One region of the Craterilacuibacter sp. genome, then DNA from elsewhere that is predicted to be linked to it. Evidence: predicted binding sites of a transcription regulator. Region 1 holds the regulator's gene; the other holds the start of a gene.
The links. The regulator sigma-54, encoded in region 1, starts transcription at its own class of promoters, with help from an activator protein. The targets are predictions, from matches to a motif close to CTGGCACGCTTCATGCTT.
Positions count from the first base shown of each region.

Region 2: the regulator sigma-54 is predicted to act here: its motif matches at 2,423-2,440, upstream of nirB (nitrite reductase large subunit NirB).

Region 1 is NZ_JBOFOO010000250.1:348-13,689, reverse strand. Features, by position in the region: gene ACRC1E_RS08755 (VOC family protein) at 1-189, opposite strand, end outside; gene ACRC1E_RS08750 (Gx transporter family protein) at 186-725, opposite strand; gene ACRC1E_RS08745 (NusG domain II-containing protein) at 706-1,071, opposite strand; gene rapZ (RNase adapter RapZ) at 1,062-1,910, opposite strand; gene hprK (HPr(Ser) kinase/phosphatase) at 1,891-2,847, opposite strand; gene ptsN (PTS IIA-like nitrogen regulatory protein PtsN) at 2,840-3,301, opposite strand; gene hpf (ribosome hibernation-promoting factor, HPF/YfiA family) at 3,416-3,730, opposite strand; gene ACRC1E_RS08720 (RNA polymerase factor sigma-54) at 3,799-5,187, opposite strand; gene lptB (LPS export ABC transporter ATP-binding protein) at 5,194-5,922, opposite strand; gene lptA (lipopolysaccharide transport periplasmic protein LptA) at 5,919-6,443, opposite strand; gene lptC (LPS export ABC transporter periplasmic protein LptC) at 6,430-6,993, opposite strand; gene ACRC1E_RS08700 (KdsC family phosphatase) at 6,990-7,514, opposite strand; gene ACRC1E_RS08695 (KpsF/GutQ family sugar-phosphate isomerase) at 7,523-8,503, opposite strand; gene ACRC1E_RS08690 (cation:proton antiporter domain-containing protein) at 8,612-10,582, shown strand; gene ACRC1E_RS08685 (AsmA family protein) at 10,656-12,815, opposite strand; tRNA gene ACRC1E_RS08680 (tRNA-Gly) at 12,854-12,927, opposite strand.
Region 2 is NZ_JBOFOO010000355.1:3,211-7,419, reverse strand. Features, by position in the region: gene ntrB (nitrate ABC transporter permease) at 14-901, shown strand; gene ACRC1E_RS12105 (ABC transporter ATP-binding protein) at 903-1,697, shown strand; gene ACRC1E_RS12100 (ANTAR domain-containing response regulator) at 1,752-2,330, shown strand; gene nirB (nitrite reductase large subunit NirB) at 2,584-4,209, shown strand, end outside.

The sequences.
Region 1 (13,342 bases):
TTCTTCATTGCTGGCACGCGCCAGCAACAGGCTGGTCTCGCCCTTAGGCGGCGTAACGCGTACCCAGCGTTTGCCTGCGCCCAGATCAGTGTCTTCGCTCAGGCTAAAGCCCAGTATGTCGCGGTAGTAGGCTATCGCTTCATCGTAATCGGGCACCAGAATGGCAATATTGGCAATGCTTTGCTTCATGGGATGTCCTGTGAGTTTGTGCTTGCCAGCAGGCGCGCAGCAATCACGCCGTTGACCATGCCGGTCGCGAGTGCAGCCAGCGCAAAGAGCGGTACAAAATAGAGGATGCCGTCGCTGGGAAGTAGCCATAGCCGGGCCAATAGCAGTTGCCCGCCAATATGACCGAAGGCCGCAATGATACTGCTCGAGACCGGACCAAACCAGCGGCGAGGCAGCTGAAAGGCGAGCGCCAGAGCCGCGAGGCTGGCAATGCCACCTGCCAGCGACAGGAAAAATCCGGGTGTCAACAGGCTGCCCAGAAGCAGGCCGGCACCGACGATACGCAGCAGGCTGACCCAGAGTGCGGCACGCCAACCCAAATGATAGAGCGCCAGTAAGGTGACGATATTGGCGAGGCCGGGCTTGATGCCGGGGAGCGGCGAGGGCAGGCCGGCGTCGATAATAGCCAGTACGATGGCAATGGCAGCCAAGCATGCAATGCGCTGGTCGTCTGCTGTCACGGCCAGCGTCAGGCGTTCAGAAACTGAGGCTGTCATAGTCGGGCGTGTTGCCGCTCAGGGCAATACTGATGGCGTTGGGCAGGCAAATTGCGCTTTGTCCCGCTTTGTCCAGCCAGCCTTGCTTGACGCAGTACTGGCGCGAGCCGGGATCACTGGCGATACGGGCGCGGCCATTGCTGATTTCAATACGGGTCAAGCCCAAGGCGCCGGGCACATCCAGTATCTGGTTGTGCAACAGGCTGACTTCGCGCCATAACTGGCCATTGCTGTGTATGGTGAGCGTGCGTGCCATCCCGCCAGCCCACAGCTTCCAGAACAAAACCAGACACAGCACGCTTGCCAGCGTAATCAGTACGACATCGCCCGCCCGTATCAGTCGCATCCGTTTCTTTGCAGCTGGCGATGGCGCAGCAGCACTTGCTCGTGCTCAAAGGCACGGGCCAGTGTTTCGGCGATAAAAACCGAGCGGTGCTGGCCTCCGGTACAGCCGATGGCGACCGTCAGATAACTGCGGTTTTCCAGCTTGAACTCGGGGAGCCACTTGAGAAGCAGGCTGCGGATATCGGCGATCATCTCGGCAACTTTGGGCTCGCTGGCGAAGTAGTCGATGATGGGCTGGTCTTTTCCGGTGAGCGGGCGCAGTTCGGCGATGTAGTGCGGATTGGGCAGGCAGCGCACGTCGAAGATAAAATCGGCATCCAGCGGTACGCCATGCTTGAAACCGAACGACTGGAACAATAGCGTCAGGCGGTTGCCATCGCTATCGACCAGCTGGCGCACCCAGCTTTTCAGTGTGTTTGCCGAAAGTTCGGAGGTGTCCATGCGGATGCCGAGCTCGGCAATTGCCGCCAGCAACTCCATCTCCATCTCTATGCATTCTTCCAGCGACAGACCCATGCCGGCAAGCGGATGGCTACGCCGTGTTTCGGAGAAGCGCTTGACCAGAACCGGCTGCTTGGCCTCAAGGAAAAACAGGCGGACATCGATGCCGGCCTCGCGCAGTGCCTTCATTTGCAGCGGCAGTGCGCCCAGTGTGGGGTGGCTGCGCGTGTCTACGCTGATGGCAATCTGCTGGTAGCCATAGTTGCGATAAAGGGCCATGGCGTCCGACAGCATGGTGGCGGGCAGGTTGTCGACGCAGAAAAATCCCGCATCCTCGAGACTGCGCAGCGCGACCGACTTGCCCGAGCCGGACAGGCCGCTAATCAAGATCAGTTGCATGTTCCTGATCCCGCAAGAAATTGGTATGGCGTTCCACGAATTCGCGCGTACTGTCGATGCCGCGCAATTGCAGGATGTAGTTGCGTACTGCGGCTTCCACCAGTACCGCCAGGTTGCGGCCGGCGGCTACCGGCAGGATGACTTTGCGTACGCTGACGCCGAGAATATCCTGCGTTTCGGACTGGATATTGAGCCGGTCCAGTGCCTGCATCGCCTGATCATTGGCCTTGATCAGATGGATGATAAGCTTGAGTACTTTTTTGGGGCGGACAGCAGTTTCACCGAAAACGGTGCGGATATTGAGTATCCCCAAGCCTCGGACTTCAAGAAAGTCGCGCAGCAGCGCCGGGCAGCGGCCTTCCAGTGTATCGGGACCTATGCGGTAGTACTCGACGGCATCATCGGCAACCAGTCCGTGGCCACGCGAGATCAGTTCCAGAGCCAGTTCGCTCTTGCCCATGGCCGAGTCGCCCATGATCAGTACACCGATCTCGAGTACATCGAGGAAAACGCCGTGCAATACGGTAGACACCGCCAGTGTGCGTGCCAGATAGATGCGCAGTACATCCATCAGGTACGGGCTTTCCAGCGGGGTGGTCATCAGCGGAACATTGTGGGTATGGCAGTAGTCGCGCAGCAGTGCAGGCACCACTTGTGCATTGGCGACGACCACGACCGACATTTCTTTGTAGAACAGCTGATCCAGCGCCGTTTTGGCGGCGGATTTTTCCAGCCGGTTCAGGTAGTCGACTTCGGCCAGTCCCAGTACCTGCACCCGGTTGGGGTGGATGAAGTTCAGGTGTCCAACCAGCGACAGAGTAGGGCGCTGGTCATCGTTGCCGATTAAATTGTCAGAGCCGGAGCGTCCAGCTACCCAGGTCAGGTTGAGTTTTTGTTGGTTGTCCTGGTAAAGCTTGCGGACGCTGACACTAGGCATGAGTACTCCATTCTGTCAAAAGGCGGTACAGCGCTTCAGTATCGGCAGCTTGTTCCAGCTGTTCGCGCAGAACGCGGCTGGAAAATAGCTGGGCCAGTTCGGAGAGAACTTGCAGATGCAGGTCGGTAGCCTGTTCCGGCACCAGAAGGACAAATAGCAGCCGTACCGGCTTGCCATCCGGCGCATCAAACGGGATGGCCTGCCTGAGGCGGATAAACACGCCCATGGCCTCTTTCAGGCCGCGGGCACGCCCGTGCGGAATGGCTACACCTTGGCCCAAGCCGGTCGAGCCCAATTTTTCACGCGCAAACAGACTATCGAACACTTCGCTGCGGGCAATATTACCGGTGTTCTCTGCGAGCAGGCCAACCTGCTCGAACACCCGTTTTTTGCTGGCTACGTCAAGGTCGACCAGAATATGATCGCGGGAGAGTATTTTGCCGATCAGGGACATAAAAACTCGTACAGAGTGGAATCGGCGCTTATTCTACGCCTGAGTAGGCCATTGAAATAGCCCGGAAAGCAAAGCAAAACGGGAACCGCGAGGTTCCCGTTTGTAATCAAGTAATTACTCTGCCGCTGGTTGTGGTATCGCGCGATGTTCCGATACCTTGCCCTTGTGCTTGAGCAGCTGGCGGTCAAGTTTGTCGATCAGTGCATCAATGGCCGCATACATATTGTCGGCGGTGGCTTCTGCATGAATATCCTTGCCGGCCAGATGTACATTGACTTCGGCTTTTTGATCCAGCTTGTCGACCGAGAGCGTGACGGCCGTATCGATCACATTGTCTATATGGCGAACAACACGACCGAGTTTTTCTTCGACATAGTCGCGCAGTGGTTGGGTTACTTCAAGGTGGAGACCAGTGATCTTGAGGTTCATACCCTAACTCCTTCGGTTAATCGACCTGGAACAGTCCGGGTCCATGAGAATACTTATCAAGTGGAAGTCTAGAGTGCTTTGCGCAGGCTGGCTGGCGCAATTTGCATGGCTTCACGGTATTTGGCAACAGTGCGGCGTGCGACCTGAATGCCGAGATTGGCAAGCTGCTCGGCGAGTACATTGTCGGATAAGGGCTTTTTAGCGTTTTCACCATCGATCAGACGGCGCATATGAGCCTTGATTGCAGTCGCCGAACATTCGCCGCCACTATCGGTTTCCAGTGCGCTGCCAAAGAAATATTTGAGTTCGAACAGACCGCGGCTGCACAGCAGGTATTTTTGTGTGGTGACACGGGAAATGGTGGATTCGTGCAGGCCAAGCTCATCAGCAATATCGCGCAATATCAGCGGTCGCATCGCTACTTCACCTTGTTCAAAGAACTGTTGCTGCCTTTGAACAATAGCTTCCGATACTTTTAGTATGGTGTCAAATCGCTGCTGGATATTTTTTACCAACCAGCGCGCCTCTTGCAGTTGTCCTGAGAGATTGTTGCTGCTATCTCTTTGTTGTTGCAGGAGATTGGCATAAATGCTGTTGACACGCAATTTTGGCTGGGCTTGAGCATTGATGTGGGCTGTCCACTGGCCACGGACTTTACGCACCACCACATCGGGCATCAGGTAGCGGGTGTCATCTCCATCAAAACCACCGGCCGGCCGCGGGCGTAGCCGGGCAATCAGCGATTGTGCAGTACGGATTTCATCTTCGCTGGCGTCCATAATCTTGCGCAGCTTGGCATAATCGCGATTGCCCAGTAGTGCGAGGTGCTGTTTGATGATGGTGGCTGCCAACGCTTTGGCTGGCACATCACTAGGCAAGGCCGCCAGCTGGCTGGCCAGAAACTCGCTCAGGTTATAGCTGCCTATGCCCGGGGGGTCCATCTGGCGTAATAGTTGCCTGAGGTATTCCAGCTCTTCGGGTTCGACCTCCAGCGCGGGCGGCAGGCTCAGGCTGATTTCATTGACATGCGTTGCCAGATATCCCTCGTCGTCGATTTCTTCGATCAAGAGGGTGAGCAGGGCACGCTCGCGCGCCGACAAGACCAGCTCGCCCATTTGTGCCATCAGTTGGGCGCGCATGCCCAGTTTTTCCGGGGTGTTCAGGATGGGGTCGAATTCGCTGTCATCACCGCCATGCCCGGCTTTGCTGCTGCCCCATTCTTCGTAAGCCTCGCTGCCTTCACGCTCGGGCGCCTCGCTGGCTACGCTCTCCTGTTGGTTCTCCGGCTCGCTGCTTTCGTTGCCCTCGCTGCGTTCCAGCAGCGGATTGTCCTGCAAATAGCGCTCCAGCTCCGTTCCCAGTTCCAGCGTGGACATTTGCAGCAGCTTGATCGACTGCTGCAGTTGAGGTGTCAGGGTCAGCTGCTGGCTGACTTTAAGCTGGAGTGATTGTTTCATGGCGCCTTACAGGTGGAAGTGTTCGCCCAGATAAACCTTGCGTACCTGCTCGTTGCTGACCAGTTCGTCCGGTAGGCCATATGCCAGTACCTTGCCATCGTTGATGATGTAGGCACGGTCGCAGATGCGTAGCGTTTCACGCACATTGTGGTCGGTAATCAACACCCCGATGCCGCGTTCTTTGAGAAAGGCGATAATTTTCTGGATGTCGATCACCGCGATAGGGTCTACACCGGCGAAGGGTTCGTCCAGCAGAATGAAGCGCGGACGCGATGCCAGTACCCGGGCGATCTCGACCCGTCGCCGCTCGCCACCGGACAGCGCCATAGCATTGGTGTCGGCCAGATGGGCGATATTGAGATCATCCATCAGCAAGCCCAGTTCGGTCTCCATCTGCTCGCCCTTGACGCCGGAAATTTCCAGCACGGCGCAGATGTTTTCCCTGACCGTCATGCGGCGGAAAATGGAGGCCTCCTGCGGCAAATACCCTAGGCCCATGCGCGCACGTTTATGGATGGGCAGATGGGTGATGGTGATGTCGTCCAGTATGATCTCGCCGGCTTCGGCGGCAATCAGCCCGACTATCATGTAAAAGCTGGTCGTCTTGCCGGCGCCATTGGGTCCCAAGAGGCCGATGACCTCGCCGCTGGCGATTTCCAGCGAGACATCCTTGACCACGGTGCGTTTTTTAAAGCTTTTTTTGATGTGTGCAACGCTCAACCGGCTGACAGTCATTTCTTTTCCTCGGTCTTGGGTTGCAGGATTACGGTGACCCGCCCTTTGGCTGCCCCTGTCGTCTGTGGGTTGCTGCCGCTGACCTGATACAACTCGGTTTGCGTGTTGTAGGTAATGACATTACCGGCGACCGAGTCCTGGCCGCGTTTGACAAAAGCGTTGCCGGTGAGAACAGTGACACCACTTAGGCTATCGTAATCGATGCGGTTGCCTTTGCCGTCGATGTACTCGTTCTTGCCTTCGACTTTCTGGCGGAAAGTGGCGGGTTTTCCGGTAGCTAGCAGTGTCTGCTGGCCGCTGGTATTGCGGGTGACGACTACATGATCGGCCTTCAGTTGCAAGGTGCCCTGATTGACGACGACGCTGCCATCCCATACGGTCACGCCGTTGTTCTGGTCCAGCGTGCCTCTATCGGCCGACAATTCTATCGGTTTGCTGCTGTCGGCTTTTTCTGCATGGGCGCTTTGCAGGGCAAATAGCCCGGCGCACAAGACGAGCGCCGTAAATTTAAGGTTGTGCATAGCTGATCCTGACTTTCGACAGCAAGGTAATCAGGCCCTGCTGCTGTGCATAGGTAAAACCGATGGCGTTGGCGACCGAGCCGCCCTGATGGACGGTGACGGCCGCAGGGCTCTTGGCGGTCGAGGTATTCAGGTCTACGGTCAGTGCACGCGTGTCTATCTGGGTATCGGGCTTGCCGGCCTCGGCCTTGTCTATCATCACCACCTTGCGGTCAAACCACACCATGCCCGTGCTGTTGTTGTAGCGCCCAACTTCCCCTTCGACCGTGTAATTGACCTGCCCCAACTGATAGCTGGTAAGGAAGGGGTGTTCGAATTCGATATCCTTGGCATCCGGAAATTGCCACATCTTGCGTGCTTGCAAACGATCCTGAGGCAGCCCCTGCGCATCAAAACGGGTGGCGGTAAAATCTTCTACCGTATACTCGGGCTGGTCACGGTCGATCACGCTTTGCACGCTGCTGCTGCGCGTGACGCGGTCAAGCAGCATGGTCAGTACTGAGAGCATCAGTACCAGCAATAGCGGAAACAGGCGGGGAAAGCGCTTCATGCCAGATATTTCGCGATGGCCGTGTCAAACGTGCCTTGCGCCTGCATGATGAGTTCGCATACTTCGCGCACCGCGCCCAGGCCACCGCTGGCACCGGTAATGTAACGGGCGTGCTGCTGTACCAGGGCCGGAGCTGCCGGCACTGCCACAGGAAATGCGACGCGGCGCAGTACCGGCAGGTCGATGACGTCATCGCCGATAAAGGCGCAGTCGTCCGGGCTCAGGCCGCTTTGTTGCATGAGTTCATCCAGCGCCAACTGCTTGTTGCTGACGCCGCCGAAGTAAAAATCGATACCCAGTGCGCGGGAGCGGTGTTCGACGCAGGCGTCGGCGCGGCCGGAAATAATGGCCAGACGCACGCCGGTGCTTTGTAGCAGTTTGAGACCCAATCCGTCCTGTACGTAAAACGACTTGGATTCTTCACCCTGGGCGTTGTAATAGATGCGTCCATCGGTCATGACGCCATCGACATCCATGATCAGCAGTTTGACGCGGCGGGCGTATTCTTGCGGTGTGTGCATATGTGCTTTCAGACGACGCCAGCGCGCATCAGGTCGTGCATATTGAGTGCGCCTATGGCATGGCCATCTTCATCGGTGACGATCAGGCCGTTGATCTTGTACTGTTCCATCAGTTTGACGGCCTCGGCCGCCAAGCGTGTGGCCGCGATGGTGCGCGGCGTGCGGTGCATGACGTCGTCGATGATCAGTCCCGACAGGTTTTCGCTTTGATCCAGTGTTCTTCTCAGGTCGCCATCGGTATAGATACCGGCCAGCGTGCCATCCGCATGCAGGACGGCAGTCATGCCCAAACCCTTGTGCGACATTTCCAGCAAGGCGTGTTTCAGTGTCGTGCCGGATTTGACGGCCGGGAAGGCATCGCCGGCGTGCATGATATCGGTGACGTGGACCAGCAGGCGCCGGCCCAAGCTGCCGCCGGGGTGGGAGAGGGCAAAGTCTTCCTGACGGAAGTTGCGGGCATCCAAGAGGGTGACTGCCAGCGCGTCCCCTAGTGCCAGTGCCGCCGTGGTGCTGGCGGTCGGCGCTAATCCCAGCGGACAGGCTTCCTTCTCTACGGTGGCATCCAGATGGATGTCGGCTTCGCGTGCCAATGTCGAACCGGGGCGGCCGGTCATGGCGATCAGGGTGACCCCCTTGCGCTTGAGTGCCGGTAAGAGCGCGATCACTTCATCGCTTTCGCCCGAATTGGAGAGGGCGATCAGTACGTCGCGGTCGGTAATCATGCCCAAGTCGCCATGCGCCGCTTCGGCCGGATGGACAAAAAATGCCGGCGTGCCGGTACTGGCCATGGTGGCTGCAATCTTGCGGGCGATATGGCCGGATTTTCCGATGCCAGTAATGACCACCCGGCCACTGCATGCCAGTAGAATGTCGATGGCGGCCAAAAACTCGCCATTCAGGCGGTCGGCCAGCTTGAGTATGGCGTCGGCCTCGATGCGGAGGACGCCGCGTGCCAGTTCTAGGCGGGATGGTGTGTGCGCTTGTTCCATAGCCGCATAGTATATCAGCTTATAATCGGCCTTCCTGCTCCTGTCGCTGTAAATGGCCGCATGTTGCCAAACCGGATTTCAACTTCTGAACTAGGAAATTTTTGCCTGATGCATTCTCTTGCTCCTATCGTACTGGTCCTCTTGTGTGCCGTGCTGGCCGTTACCTTGTGCCGCAGTGTCAAGGTTCCGCCCATGCTGGGCTATCTGGTGGTCGGTTTTATCGCCGGACCCAGTGTATTGGCACTGGTGCCGGATGGTGAGGAAACCCAGTTTTTGGGTGAGATAGGCATCGTATTCATGATGTTTTCCATTGGTCTGGAATTTTCACTGCCCAAGCTTAATGCCATGCGCCGCTTGGTGTTTGGTATCGGCTTGGCGCAGGTGGTGGTGACCTTGTTGCTGATCATGGGCGGGGTGTGGGCTTTTAGTGGTAATCCGCTGGCTGGCTTTGCCATTGGCGGGGCACTGGCGATGTCATCGACGGCTATCGTCAGCAAACTGCTGACCGAACGCTTGGAGCTGGGGCAGCCCCATGGCCAGCTGGCGATGGGGGTTTTGCTATTTCAAGATATTGCGGTCGTCCCGCTATTGATCCTGCTGCCGGCTTTTGCCGGAGATTTGTCTTCTTTGTGGATGGATTTGGCGCTAGCCGGGGTCAAGGTCGTGGTCGTGATGGCATTGCTGTTCTTTTTTGGCCAGCGTTTGATGCGACCGTGGTTTCATCTGGTTGCCCGCCAGCGTTCGGGCGAGCTGTTTATGATCAATGTGCTGCTGGTGACTCTGGGTATTGCCTGGCTGACAGAGCTATCCGGTCTATCGCTGGCATTGGGCGCTTTTGTTGCCGGCATGCTGATTTCGGAAACCAAATACCGTTTTCAGGTGGAGGAGGATATCCGCCCGTTTCGAGACATCTTGCTGGGTTTTTTCTTTATTACGGTGGGGATGAAGCTGGAACTGCCGGTGCTGTATCAGCGCTGGGATGAAGTACTGGTGATGCTATTTTTGCTATTGCCGCTGAAACTGGCGGTGGTGTTTGCGATTGGTCGCGCCTTCGGCCAGCGTAGTAATGAGTCATTCAAGGGGGCACTGGCCTTGGCGCAAGGGGGCGAGTTCGGTTTTGTATTGCTCGCACTGGCGAGCAATCTGGCGCTGGTGCCATTGGCATCGGTACAAGCTGCATTGGCCGCCATTATTATTTCCATGCTGATTGCGCCATTCTTGATTCAGCATGCAGACGCGATTACCCGGCGTTTTATCCGTAACGACTGGATGCTGCAATCGCTGGATCTGCATCAGGTCTTTGTGCAGAGTATGACCAAGTCGGAACATGTGCTGATTTGTGGTTATGGCCGCAGCGGGCAGGCGCTGGCACGGCTGCTGGAAGCCGAGGAGGTGCCATTTTTTGCTCTTGATCTCGATCCGGAGCGGGTGCAGGAAGCCAGCGCGGCCGGAGACCCGGTGGTGTTTGGTGATGCTGCGCGCAAGGAAGTGCTGGGCGCTGCCGGTATCCAGCGTGCCAAAGTCGTGGTCATCACCTTTGCCGACACGCATGCGGCCGAGCGTATTATCGAGGTGGTGCAGGCGCTCAAACCCAACTTGCCGGTGATTGTGCGCACCATAGACGATAGCGATATTGAACGCCTGCGCGCAGCCGGTGCCGACGAGGTTGTCGCCGAGGTGATGGAAGGCAGCCTCATGCTGGCCTCGCAAGCGCTCATGGTCATGGGCGTGCCGGTGAGCCGGGTGTTGCGTCGAATCCGTACGGTGCGTGAAGCACGCTATGGCTTGTTTCGCGGCTTTTTCCGCGGCGTGGGTGACGAGGTTGCCGGTAGTGACGAGTCCTTGCAGCAGCGGCTGGAGAGTGTACGTCTGGTGTCCGGTGCTTACGCGGTTGGCAAGCGTTTGGGCGAGCTAGATCTCGCCAAGCTTGAGGTCGAGATTAAAACCGTGCGCCGGCGCCAGTTCAAGCGTTCGGATCTGAGTGCCGATTTTGTACTGGAAGAAAATGATGTGGTGGTGCTTTTGGGGCGTCCCGAGCAATTGGCGCAGGCTGAAAGCAGATTACTGCAGGGCGAGTAAGGCGCGCGCCGGGCATTGTCCGGCTTGCTGCCCGTAAAATGAGCAGCGATGCTCCCTGATCCCTAATCCCTAATCACGGCAATATTGTCGTGATCTGTTTTTTCAGCTCCTGCTTGAGTGCCTGCTGCTTTTCGTTGGGCGAGGTCTTGCCTTTAACCATGGCGTTAAAGTCTAGCGCGTAGGTGGGGGCATTGATCTGGCCGGTGATTTTTAGCGGTACATTGACGTTTCCCAAGCGGCTGAACGAGCGCGGGTTGGCTTTTACATCGAGGGTGTAGTCGATAATGCTTTGTGGCAGGTCAAGCTTGCCGTTGCCGTGTACGTTCACCAGTTGTGATACCAATTGCAAATCCTGATTACGTGCAATGCCGTTATCCAGGTCGAAGCTGGCTGACAAGGCCTGGAAGGTGGTTTTCTGCTTGCGGTCAGTGGCCAGCGAAGTGGTGCTCCAGTCTTTGAGTTCGGCTGGCAGGTTTTTCAGGGCGGCAACCAGGTCTATGCCGGTGAGCGCGCCTTGTGCCAGCTTGATGCTGGCCTGTCCGGTTAGCGTATCGCGTAAGGCGGCCAGCGAACTGCCGTGTGCGACCAGATTGACATCGCCGCTACCTTTGCCCTCGATGCGGTTGAAGTCGAACAGGTCGAGCAGCAAGGGGCGAATATGCATGCCGTGCAATTGCTGGTTGATGGACAGGGTAGCCTCTTTGCCGCGTTGCAGTCTGGCGCTGCCGCTCAGCTTGCCCTGATAGATGCTGGCCGACAGATTGTCGACGGCAAATGCATTGCGATCGGCTTCGACGTGGGCGTTGATGTCGCGCACACGGAAGCGTCCCATATTCAGTTCGCCAATTGCGACTTTGCCCTTGAGGTGGAGGAAGTCCATCCACTCAAGTTGCAATGGTGTTTTGTCTTGAAATAAGGCAACCGCCTGTTCGGGTTTGGTTTCCGGCAGGTAGCGGTTGAGGTCCAGCACGTCGATGGCAAGTGCGGCTTCGTGGTGCGGATCAATGAAGCCGGTCTGATCCAGTGCCAGCGCAAGGCGGGCGCCATCCAGCTTGCCTTCGACGCGCAGGGTTAGCTGGCTGCGATCAAGCTCGCCACTGAGTGCCCCCAGTAACGAGGCCGAGAGTTGGCCGCGCGGCAGAACAGGGGTAATCAGGCTGGCATCCAGTTTTAAGGGCTCCATGCGCAGGGTATTCAGCGCCGCCAGTTGTAAGGGCGCAGATAGCTTGAGTTTGATGGAGTGGGGGCCTTGCGAAGAGATGAGCTCTGCACCGAGTTGATCGGCGTAGAGGCCTGCCGGGTTGAGTTTGAGCTGATCCAGTGCGCCGTTGAAACGGTAGCGGACTTGTGCGTAATTGAATTCACCTGATCCTGTGGCATGCGGAATCAGTATCTCCCCCGGGTTGGCGCTAGCGTAAGGGATGCCGGCTTTCAAGTGCAGCTTGGCCTGCGGATTGTCCAGACTGATGTTGATGGCTTTGGCCGTAGTTTGCAGTGTGGCCGTATCGATAGCCAGATCGCCGCCGATTTGTAGTGTGCTGTTGGCCGTGCGGCCACTACGGGTGATGATGGTCGCGGCCATGCCGCTTACGTCAATCTTGTCTTGCGCTTGGGTGTAAGGCGCTGACAAAGCCAGCTTGAACTCGCGTTTGCCATCAATCAGCCGGGTATCCAGTTGCAAGTGGGCTCTGGATGCCATGTCGACTAGTTCGAGCTGCGTATCCCGGATGGCCAGCGTTTTGCCGCTACTGTGATCAAGGTAGTCGATGTTGGCATTGTGCAGGGTGATGCGGTCAAGCTGGGTGCTGAGCGAGGCAAGCCGGTTTTTTTGCAATAAGCCGGCAATATTGAAATTGCCATCGCGCTGGCGACTAAGTTTGAGTGCCATGCCATCGATTGTCAGCCGGCGCAATTCATGCTGGTTTTTCAGTAATGGCCACCAGGCCAGATCAATGCTTAGCGTATTCAGGCTGAGCATGGCCTGCTTGCTGCCGTGTTCGTAAACGGCAAGGCGTTCTATTTCAACGCCTGGATAGGGGAACAGGTGGGGCGTGATTTTACCGCTGACGTCGGCACGGTAGCCGCGCTGGGCCAAGTCGCTGGTAATGGTTTGCTGGACGGCCTGAGCATCGAAACGCTGGTACAGAATGGCAGCACTCAGTGCCAGCAGGCCAAGAGCGAGCAATCCATAGACTGAAATTTTGAGCCAGAGCCGGCCAGAGTTCAACTTCATACTGAGTCGGTCTAGGAGTTGAGCAGAATAAAAGGCGCTGGAGCGGGTGAAGGGAATCGAACCCTCGTCGTAAGCTTGGGAAGCTTCTGCTCTACCATTGAGCTACACCCGCACTGCGAAGACGGCATTATATGAAAAACGAGCGGCAACTGCAATGTGTAAAACAGTTTTTGTTTGCGGTGTGTTGATGCCAGTTTTGCGCAATATTTAATTTGGATTTAATGTTTTGTTGGCATCGTGATTCAAAAATTAAACTATTTTTGCTGGTAAATGCTTGCAAGCCCCTTGACCGCAGATTGGAACGTGGTAGTTTATAGGTGTGTATATTGTATACATACGGGGCATGTTTGAAATCGACATCCGGTTTACATGTTTAATCCTTGCGCCTTACCCGGTAGCGAGCTTATTTCCCGACTGACGCTGGTCTTGCTTGTGCTTGCCTAGCCGTCACCTTCACGTGGTCGACCGAGTCTGACGCAACCCGTCTGCCGGCACCTGCCTCGATGTCCCGCGTTTTCGGACAGCCC
Region 2 (4,209 bases), on a different contig from region 1:
TCCGGAGAAAATCATGACGGCCATGAAAACCATCACCGGCGGACACCCAGCCGGCGGCATGCGCAAATTGCCGCAGCGCAAGCAAGTCGCGCTACCCAGCCTGCTCGAACCCTTGCGCCGCCCCTTGGCTGCTTTTATTCGCGTACTGGTGCCACCCTTGCTGGGCATCCTGCTGTTTCTATTGCTATGGGTGGCGCTGGCGCAAGCTAGCGGCGGCAGCTTGCCGGGGCCTGCCAGTACCTGGGCCGCAGCGCGCGAACTGTTTGCCGACCCGTTTTATCGTAACGGCCCCAACGACCAGGGCATAGGCTGGAACATCCTGATGTCGCTGGGGCGGGTGGGTATCGGCTTTGGCCTTGCTGCGCTGGTCGGCATTCCGGCCGGTTTTATCATCGGGCGCTTTGGTTTTATGGCGCGCATGAGCGCACCCATCATCAGCTTGCTGCGGCCTGTCTCGCCGCTGGCGTGGCTGCCTATCGGCTTGCTGGTATTCAAATCAGCCGATCCGGCCTCGATCTGGGTGATCTTTATTTCCAGCATCTGGCCATTGATCCTGAATACGGCCGCCGGTGTGCGTGCCGTGCCGCAAGACTATCTGAATGTCGCGCGGGTGCTGCGCCTGTCGGAGTGGAAAATTTTTACGGTGATCCTGCTGCCGGCCGCCTTGCCGGCGATGCTGACCGGTGTCCGCTTGGCAATAGGGGTGGCGTGGCTAGTGATTGTGGCGGCCGAAATGCTGACAGGCGGGGTCGGGCTGGGTTTCTGGGTATGGGATGAGTGGAACAACCTGAATGTAGAGCACATCCTGATTGCCATCTTTGTGGTGGGCGTGGTCGGGCTGGTGCTGGAACAAATACTGGTATGGCTGGCACAAAAAGCCAGCTTCGGACAGGAGGTGTGAAATGGAACACTGCATCGCGCTAGACCAGATCGGCATGACTTTTGATACCGGCAAAGGAACGTTTATCGCCCTCAAGGATGTCAAGCTGGTGATCGCCAAAGGCGAATTCGTTTCACTGATCGGCCACTCCGGCTGCGGCAAGTCTACCGTGCTGAATATTATTGCCGGCTTGCTGCAGCCCACGGCGGGTATTGCCATTGCCAATGGTCGCGAAATCGCAGGCCCGGGCCCCGATCGGGCGGTGGTATTCCAGAATCACAGCCTGCTGCCGTGGCTCACTTGCTTTGGCAATGTGCATCTGGCGGTGGAGCGCGTATTCGGAAAAGACGAAAGCAAGCCGCAGCTTCATGCGCGCACTGAGGCGGCGCTGGCCATGGTGGGGTTGACGCATGCCCGCGACAAGCATCCGGGCGAGATTTCCGGCGGCATGAAGCAAAGGGTAGGCATCGCGCGGGCGCTGGCGATGGAGCCCAAAGTCCTGCTATTGGACGAACCCTTCGGTGCGCTGGATGCCTTGACGCGGGCCAATTTGCAGGACGAACTGATCCGCATCGTGGCTCGCACCGCGTCGACGGTGGTCATGGTGACGCACGATGTAGATGAGGCCGTACTGTTGTCTGACCGTATCGTAATGATGAGCAACGGCCCGGCCGCCACCGTGGGTGAAATACTGGAGGTGAATTTAGCCAGGCCGCGAGAGCGTCTGGCACTGGCGGCTGACCCCGGCTACCACGCCTGTCGGGCACAGGTACTGGCCTTTTTGTATCAGAAACATACGCAAGCCTGCGCGGCATAATCGTCGCCATGCATTTTGGGCATGGCAATTGCTAGCCTGAAGGCAGGGGGGTATATGCTGAAAGTACTGCTGATTAATGATGGTTCGGGGCGCACCGGCTTGCTCACGCAGGCGCTGGAGCAGGCTGGTGTGTCCGTGGTGGGGCAAATATCGCCCTGCATGGGCATGGATGCGGTGATCGCCGGCATGAAGCCGGATCTGGTGCTGATCGACTCCGATGCGCCTTCGCGCGACACGCTGGAAGCCGTCTGCGTCGCCAGCATGGAAAGCTTGCGTCCGGTGGTGATGTTTACCGACGATCAACGGCGCGACACCATACGTCTTGCCCTGCAAGCCGGGGTGGCCGCGTATGTGGTAGGCAAGGTGGAGCCGACGCGCATTGCCGGTCTGCTGGAGGTGGCCATCGAACGTTTTTCCATCGAGCAGGCGCGGCGTGAAGAACTGAGCGTGACCAAGAGCAAGCTTGCCGACCGGCAATGGTTGGACAAAGCCAAGGGCTTGCTGATGCAGCTCAAGGGCCTGAATGAAGAAGAGGCCTACGGCTTGCTGCGGGCGCGCGCCATGCAAAGCCAGCGCCGTATTGGCGAGGTGGCGCGCGAGATGGTCGAAGTAGCCGGCTGGATGGGGACGTAAAGGGTTTGCCTTGTTTTGGTGCTGCTATGCACCAAAAAATAGCCGGCAAAGGATAGCACCGGTGTTTATGCGGCTGTCCGTCTTTTAAAAAGTTGGCACAGTGCTTGCGATACCCGTTAGAGAAATACGATAGCCGGATTCGCCAATGGCGGTGATGACGGCCAAGGACAATGAGGTCCGTCGGTACAGGAACATCCTGTGTCGACGGGCCTTTTTTGCTGTTGAATGCGGCAAGACGCCAAAGGAGTAAACGATGAGCAAGCCCAAGCTTGTCATGGTAGGTAACGGCATGGCCGGTGTGCGTACACTGGAAGAATTGCTGAAACTGGCCCCTGATTACTACGACATCACTGTTTTCGGTGCCGAGCCCTGGGGGAATTACAACCGTATCCTGCTGTCTCCGGTCCTCTCGGGCGAGCAGGCGTTTGCAGACATCATGCTCAATGATGAAGCCTGGTATGCCGAACACGGTATTACCCTGCACCTGAATAAAACCATCACCGGCCTGGATCGCGCCAAACGCAGGGTCACGGCCGCGGATGGTACTTGCGCTTCCTATGACCGGCTATTGCTGGCCACCGGCTCCAATCCTTTTATCCTGCCGGTGCCGGGTAAGGATTTGCTCGGCGTCGTCAGCTATCGCGACAATCATGACGTGAATGCCATGCTGGCTGCCGCCAGCACCAAAAAGCACGCGGTGGTGATAGGCGGAGGCCTGCTGGGACTGGAGGCCGCCAATGGTCTGGCGGCACGCGGCATGAATGTAACGGTGGTGCATCTGTCGGAATGGCTGCTGGAGCGCCAACTGGATCAGGCGGCTGCCCGCTTGCTGCAAAAGAGCCTGGAAGCGCGCGGGCTGGCCTTCTTGCTGGAAAAGCAGACCGAAGCCTTGCTGGGCAATGAAGCGGGAGAAGTGCGTGCCATCCGCTTCAAGGATGGCCATGAAGTACCGGCCGATCTGGTGGTGATGGCGGTAGGCATACGCCCCAATACGCAGCTCGCCGAGGCCTCGGGCCTGTATTGCCATCGCGGGCTGGTGGTGAACGACACCATGCAGACCTTTGATCCGCGCGTTTATGCCGTGGGTGAATGCGTCAGCCATCGCGGCATTGCCTATGGCCTGGTTGCGCCGCTATTCGAACAGGCCCGTGTCGCCGCCAACCATCTGGCGGGTCTCGGGATTGCCCGTTATCAGGGCAGTGTCACATCGACCAAACTCAAGGTCACCGGTATCGACCTCTTTTCCGCCGGCGATTTTATGGGCGATGACAGTACGGAGGCCATTACGCTGGCCGATCCGGTGGGGGGGCTGTACAAAAAATTGGTACTTAAAGGTGATCGTCTGGTCGGTGCATGCCTGTATGGCGATACGGCCGACGGTGCGTGGTATTTCCGTCTGATACGCGAAGGCAAGCCGGTTCACGAGATACGCGACCAGCTGATGTTTGGCGAGTCGTCCATCGGCGACGTGGGCCATGCCGGTGAAAGCCGGATCGCCGGCATGCCAGACAGTGCCGAAGTCTGCGGCTGCAACGGGGTGTGCAAGGGCACTATTGTCAAGGCCATCCGCGAACAAGGCCTGTTCAGCGTGGACGAGATCAAGAAGCAGACCAAGGCGGCCAGCTCCTGCGGCTCGTGTACCGGTCTGGTCGAGCAGATTCTGGTGAACTGTGTCGGTGGAGCGGCCGATGTCACCCCTAAAGGGGAAAAGGCGATCTGCGCCTGTAGCGAGCATAACCATGCGTTTGTGCGCACCGCCATTCGCGAGCAGCACCTGACCTCCATCAGCAGCGTGATGACGGCCCTCAATTGGCGCAATGAGGACGGCTGCGCGACGTGCCGTCCGGCACTCAACTACTACCTGATTTCAAGCTGGCCA